Regions from separate parts of the Massilia sp. UBA6681 genome, predicted to be linked through region 1. Evidence: predicted binding sites of a transcription regulator. Region 1 holds the regulator's gene; the other holds the start of a gene.
The links. The regulator FNR, encoded in region 1, switches genes on or off when oxygen is low (the NO sensors DNR and NnrR bind a similar motif). The targets are predictions, from matches to a motif close to TTGATNNNNATCAA.

Region 1 (3,402 bases):
ATCCCAGCTGATGCAGGCCAGGCCGGCCCCGCCCAGCAGCAGGGAGGGGACCAGGCGCCGCAAGGACACCGCGCCGTGCTCGCGCAAGCCCGCCAGGGTCACGGTGATCGGCAGCAGCCCGATCACGATCGAGGTCATGGCCACGCCACCCAATTGGACGGCCTGGGCCAGGAACAGGTAGTACACGATGTTGCCCGCCAGGCTGAGCCAGGCCAGGCCGCGCCAGTCGGCCCGGGTCAGGCGCTGCCTGAGCCGCGGCCAGGCGCGGGCGACGAGGATGGCGGCGACGATGCCATAGGCCAGGTAGCGGCCCGCCGCCAGCTGCAGGGCCGAGAAGCCCGGCACCAGTTCCGGGGCCAGGAACACCAGGCCCCAGAAGGCGCCCGCGGTGATGCCGGCGCCGATGCCGAGCTGGGTGGTGTGGGCTGTGGCGTGAATCTGCGAAAGCATGGTCGATCTCCTTGGGAAGGGAGATTGTCGTCCGGATGCCCGCGGCGCTCTTGACCCTGGCTACTGCTGGTTTGACAGATTCTCGCGATACGCGCGCCGGTAGGCCGCGGGCGTGGTGTCCATCGCCCTGCGCATGGCACGGGTCAGCGCGCTCTGCTCGGAAAAGCCCGCTGCCAGCGCGATCTCGGCCACCGGGCGCGCCGTCGCACGCAGCCATTCGCAGGCATGGCGCAGGCGGCAGTCCAGCAGCCAGTCGTGGGGCGTGCTATCGCGCTCTTCGCGAAACAGCGCATGCAGGCGGCTGACGCTCAGGCTGGCGGCGCGCGCCATGGCCTCGGTGGTCCAGGGCAGGCCAGGTTCGGCCTCGATGCGGGCGAGCAGGGCCGCCAGACGCGAGCCAGGCGCGGGCGCGCCCAGCACCAGGGTGTCGAGCAGCAGCGGGGTCCAGCCGGCCAGCACGGAAGGCGCGGGCGGCCGGGTGGCGGCCATGATGCCCATGAATTCGACCAGCTTGCGGGCCGCGGGACCGATGGCGCCGAAGGGCTGCTCGAGCAGGCGCTGCCAGGGTCCTTGCGCGAAGGTATCCGGTCCCAGGTCGACGATCAGCGACCGGTTGGCCACCGGGCTGCACTGCGAGTGCCAGGCGCCGGGCGCCACCACCGCCACGCGCAGCGGATCGAGCCGGGCCTGGCGGCCTTCGATTTCCACGGCGACTTCGCCGCTCACGGGCAGCACCAGCTGGCCGAACTCGTGGCGGTCCGAGCTGCGCGCGGCGCCATAGCTGCGCAGGTGCAGGTCGAGCAGCGGCGCAGCCATCCTGGCTGATCCTAGCCCATCGGGCTGCAGACGTCGGTGCCGGCCGCCAGCGCCTTGAGCTTGGCCGGGTCGAGCAGGGTGACTTCGCGCTTGTCGACCTGCAGCCAGCCCTGCTTCTTGAAGCGCGACAGCAGGCGGCTGATGCTTTCGATGGTGAGCCCGAGGTAGTTGCCGATGTCTTCGCGCGACATGCGCAGCTGGAAGCTGTGCGGCGAATAGCCGCGCGCCGCGTAGCGTGCCGACAGGTTGACCAGGAAGACGGCAAAACGCTGCTCCGCCCGCATATTGCCGAGCAGCAGCATAACGTTCTGTTCGCGCGTGATTTCCTGGCTCATGATGCGGTGGAAGTGGCGCAGCAGGGCCGGCACGTGGCCGAACAGCTCTTCCAGGCGCGAGAACGGGATCTCGCACACCTCGCTGTCCTCGAGGGCCACGGCGTCGCAATGGTGGGTGCCGCTGATGGCGTCCATGCCCAGCAGTTCGCCGGCCATCTGGAAGCCGGTGATCTGGGCTTCGCCGGCGGCGTTCACCTGATAGGTCTTGAAATGGCCGAAGCGCACCGCGTACAGGTTGCGGAAGGGCTCGCCCATGGCGTACAGGCGCTCGTCGCGCGCGAGGCGGCGGCGGCGGCCGATGATCTGGTCGAGGCGATTGATGTCGGCATCCTCGAGGCCCATCGGCAGGCACAGCTGGTGCATGCTGCACGCGCTGCAGCTGGCCTTGAGGGCCTGGATGACCTTCGCTTCGCCCGGGAGCGAGATGGGTTGGTTCATGGCATGGAAACGAAAATGCTGACGCGGCCATTATAGACAAAGGCCGCGTCCGCGGGTTTCATTTCCAAATAACAAGCCCGATTACAGGTGATGCCGGTGTTCCGCCTTCATCCTGTAGTACTCCTGGCGGCCCTTGGCGCGCACGGTCGCGGCGACCTCGGCTGCTTCCTGCGCCGCCTGGTTCACGGTCGCGAAGGCGTCGGCGTTCCCCTTGAGCGCTTCCACGGCCTGCTGCGATTGCGCCGTGCCCGCCAGCGCCAGCCCGAAGGTGGCCGACACCGCCAGCTCGGCGGCCAGGGTGTCGAGGCTCGGCGCCACCACGTCCTGCGCCGCCTTGGCCGCCTGCAGCTCGGCGCTGGCCTGGGGCGCTGCCAGCGTGCGCGCCAGGTCCATGTCGCCGGCGACCCGCGCCAGGAAATCGAGCGCCGCGCGGCTGCCGGACCGGTTGGCCAGGTCGCCGAGGCGCAGCAGGGCCGTGTTCCTGGCATTGAACACGGCACGGCCGGCGCGCGGCTGCTGGACGAAGTCGATCATCGGCTGGACCGCGATCTCGCTGCCGATGTAGCCGAGGGTGGCCACGATCTGGGTCAGGAACTCCTCGTGCTGCTCCGGCTCGTTCACCAGCCAGTCCAGCAGCAGGCGGGCGTCCTTCTCGCCGTACTGCGAGGCCAGCTCCCATGGCACGCCCTCGATCCAGTGCTGGGAGACGAAGTCGCGCACGTCGGCAGGCAGCGCCAGGCCGCCTGCGCCGCAGGAGCAGCCGCCGGCGGCCATCACCTTGCCGCTGATGCTGAGCGGGCCCGAAAGGAAGGCCGAAGACTCGGCCGCGTTGACCACGTGGTGGTCGGCGCCGACGGACGGGTACATGACCGCGCGCGGGTCGTCGGTGCGGTGGCTGAGGCCGCAGTTGTGGTCGTACTCGTGCACCCAGATCAGGCCTTCCTGGTTCGCGGTGAAGCGCACCGCGGCCACGTTGACCGAGGCGCTGCCGACCGGGGCGCAGCCGATGATGCCGTCGCCGGGGCCGCCGCACCAGCGGATGGCCTGCACGATCTTGACCCCGCTGCCTGCGGTCAGGAGGGCATTCAGGTCGTTTGACGTCTGGATGGTGCCGGGGATGTTCGCCGGCAGCAGCCGGACCGCGCCGTTGCGCACGAAACGGACCGGGGTCGCGACGTCCGGCCCGGTGTCGTCGTTCTGGAGGATCGTGCCCATGTCGGCCAGGATCCGGTCGGCCTCGGCTTCGCTCAGGGCCACGCTGCTGTGGCGGTGCACCGTGACCGAGACCGTGCGCAGGCCAGGGGGCGCCGCGGGCGGGTTGACGACGAGGTAGTCGACGTACAGCGAAATGTCGGCGCTCCAC
Region 2 (3,402 bases), on a different contig from region 1:
CGGCGGCGCGCCGGATCGGCTTTCCCGTCGCGCTCAAGATCCAGTCGCCGGACCTTGCGCACAAGACCGAGGTCGGCGGCGTCGTCCTTGACCTGGAGGACGAAGACGCCTTGTGCGCGGCCCTCGATGCGATGCTCCCGCGTGTCGCCAGCCTGCGCCCGCAGGCGCGGCTGGCCGGGTTTACGGTGCAGGCCATGGCGCGCCGGCCACAGGCACTGGAGCTGATCATCGGCATTACCACGGATCCGGTATTCGGTCCGGTGGTGTTGTTCGGCCATGGCGGCATCGCGGTCGAGGTCACGGCCGACCAGGCGGTCGGGCTGCCGCCACTGAACCGGGTACTGGCCGCCGACCTCGTCAAGCGCACCCGGGTGGCGCGGCTGCTGGCCGGCTACCGCAACCTGCCCCCGGCCGACCTGGACGCGCTATGCGACGTGCTGGTGCGGGTCGGACAGATGGCGGCCGACCTGCCCGAGCTCGTCGAGCTCGACATCAATCCACTGCTGGCGGACGCCGGCGGCGTGGTGGCGCTCGACGCCCGCATGCGGCTGGAACCGGTGCCGCCGGGCCGCGACGGCAGCGCGCGCCTGGCCATCCTGCCCTACCCGGAACACCTCGAACGCCAGGTCGCCAGCAGCATCGGGCCGCTGACGATCCGCCCGATCCGGCCCGAGGACGCGGCTGCGCATGTGGACTTCTTCAAGGCCTTGAGCCCTGAGGACGTGCACATGCGCATGTTCGGCATGATGCGCGAACTCTCTCCGCAACAGCTGGCGCGCTTCACGCAGATCGACTACGCACGCGAAATGGCCTTGATCGCCACCCGCGCCGTGCCGGCCGGCAGCGAGACGCTGGGCGTGGCGCGCGTCGTATTCGACCCGGACGACCTGCGCGGCGAATTCGCCGTGACGGTGCGATCGGACCTGCAAGGATGCGGGCTGGGGCGGATCCTGTTGTCCAGCCTGCTCGATTACTGCGACGCGCGCGGCGTGCCGCTCCTCGAAGGCCTCGCGCTCCCGGAAAACACGCGGATGCACAGGCTTGCCGCCGGCCTCGGCTTCGCGCTGGAGGGCGCCGCCGACGGCATGGTGCGCATGCGGCGGCCTCGTGAGCACGGGCATCCTTCGCCCTCCCCGCGGGAACACCCGCTATCGGAGAACGTGGACGCGGAATCCCGCTGCCCCACGCTGCACCGGCGCCCCTAGTCGGGATCCCTGGCTGGCCAGGCCCTCGCCAGCGCCTGCGCATCCGCCGGGGCCCGGACGTCGCCAGCCACCGGGCGCAGCACCATCACCGGGACCGGCGCATAGGCGAGCACCGCCTGCGTGACGCTGCCGGCCAGCAAGCGGCTGATCCCGCGCCGCCCGTGCGATCCCATCGCGATCAGGTCGCAACCGTGCTGGCGCGCCGCGTCGGCGATCGCCTCGGCCACGTCGAGCGCATTGGTCGTCACTTTCGTGCAAGGCACGCCGGCCGCTTGTGCGCGCGCGGCGATGGCATCGACATAGTGGGTGGCATGCTCCAGCAGCACGTCGGCCCGCGCGCCCGGATCGTAGGTCATCGAACCTTCGAGCGCCTGCAGGACCGGCTCGGGAAGGGCGACGCACAGCGCGACGATCTCGCTGCCGCACGCACGCGCAAGATCGATGGCGGTGTCGGCGGCCGCCTCGGCGACCGCCGAGCCGTCGGTCGGCACCAGGATGCGTTTGTACATGAATGCCATTCTCCCGCGCGCCTAGCGGTGCACCAGCACCGGAATCAGGCTGTGGACCAGCACTTTCTGTGTTTCGCTGCCCAGCAGCAGTCCCTTGATGCCCTTGTGCCCATGCGATGCCATCACGATCAGGTCGCAGAGCCGTTCGCGCGCCGTGGCGATAATGGCTTCGTACGGCTCGTCGGAGACGACTTGCACGCAGCTGCAGGGCACACCCGCATCGCGCGCCAGCGCCGCCACCTCGTCCAGGAGGCGCTGCCCGTGCGCCCTGCTGGATGCGAGATACTGGTCGCGGGTTTGCTCCATCATCTCGGCATTGGCGGTGAAGGTATGGAATTCGGGCGTGGCGGTCATGCCGACCACCTCGGCGCCCAGACTCTTGGCGAAGTCGACGCCGGCCCGGATAGCACGCTGGGATGCCTCCGAACCGTCGGTCGGGAGCAGGATACGCTGGTACATGGCAACCTCCATCACTAAGCCCTACAGGTCTGTACCGGTCAGGACATCCGGCACCAATCAGGCGCTTGCCGTTTGAGAGAATCGGTGCCAGTCTGCTCTCCCGGGCTCGCAGTTTCTTTGATGCAGATCAAGAACTTCCGGGTTCAGTACTGCGGCGCTATCGATCCTTCCTACGCGCAGATCGTCCGGCACTGGTACTGCGGAACGCGCTCGCCATATCGGACAATGGCGCGATCGTGGCGCAGGCGCTGTCGAGCTTTTCCGCCGCCTTCAAGGAAGCCAAGCTGGGTGACATCCACAGGGCGACGTGGACATGGGGCGATGAAAGCAAGGATGCCGCTGTCGTAAGCGAGCGCAATGGCGCGGGGAATGCGAGCGGCTAGCATGCCTATGGCGCGCCAGGGAGTTACCGCGCCAGCCTGACCGTCACCGACAGTCGTGGCGCAAGCACGACGGTACATCGACAGCTCACCATCCGACGCGCCGGGCCGCATGTGGCCGGCGAAGACGGCTAAGTCAACGGGGACGAACGTCCTCCTTGAGGGCCGCCAGCGCCATCTTTTCCACCAGGCCGGGCGCGATCAGCTTGAGGAAGCGCCCGAGCCTGCCCTTGGCCGTCATGACGACTTCGCGCCGGCGCGCCTCCATCCCTTCGATGATGAGGCGTGCGCATTCTTCCACGCTCATCGCGCCCTCCTCGTTCAGTGCACTCGCGCCCATCGGCTCCCCTTGCGCATTGAAGCCGCGGTAGCGGATCCTGGTCGCCACCACGCCCGGATAGGCGGTGGTCACGGACACGCCATGGCCCTTCACTTCGGCGCGCAGCGCTTCAAAGAAGCCGGTCATGGCAAACTTGGTGGCGCTGTAGGCGGTGCGCCCCGGCACGCCGACCAGGCCGGCCAGCGAGGACACCGCAACGATGCGGCCCCTCGAGGCCTTCAGCGCCGGCAGCGCGGCCTGGGTGCACCAGACCGCGCCCCACAGGTTCACGCGCATCAGCTCCTCGTACCAGGACAGGTCCTCGACTTCCTCGAACAGCGCATGGGCCGAGCGGCCGGCGTTGTTGACCAGGACGTCGATGCGCCCGAAGTGCTCGACGGCGCTGACCACCAGTCGCCGGCACTGAATCTGCACGCCGACGTCGGTCGCTACCACCAGCGTCTGCGCGCCCAGCGCCGCGCATTCGCCCGCCACCGTGTCGAGCTGGGCCGCGTTACGCGCCGCCAGCA

Region 2: the regulator FNR is predicted to act here: its motif matches at 2,291-2,304, upstream of B2R83_RS14705 (universal stress protein).

The regions. Positions count from the first base shown of each region.
Region 1 is NZ_DKJX01000120.1:9,956-13,357, reverse strand. It holds gene B2R83_RS21965 (DMT family transporter) at 1-450, opposite strand, end outside; gene B2R83_RS21960 (helix-turn-helix transcriptional regulator) at 511-1,266, opposite strand; gene fnr (fumarate/nitrate reduction transcriptional regulator Fnr) at 1,278-2,039, opposite strand; gene B2R83_RS21950 (hypothetical protein) at 2,121-3,402, opposite strand, start outside.
Region 2 is NZ_DKJX01000084.1:142,772-146,173, reverse strand. It holds gene B2R83_RS14715 (bifunctional acetate--CoA ligase family protein/GNAT family N-acetyltransferase) at 1-1,205, shown strand, start outside; gene B2R83_RS14710 (universal stress protein) at 1,202-1,723, opposite strand; gene B2R83_RS14705 (universal stress protein) at 1,736-2,173, opposite strand; gene B2R83_RS14700 (hypothetical protein) at 2,410-2,556, shown strand; partial or broken gene B2R83_RS24060 (hypothetical protein) at 2,569-2,688, shown strand; gene B2R83_RS14695 (SDR family oxidoreductase) at 2,690-3,402, opposite strand, start outside.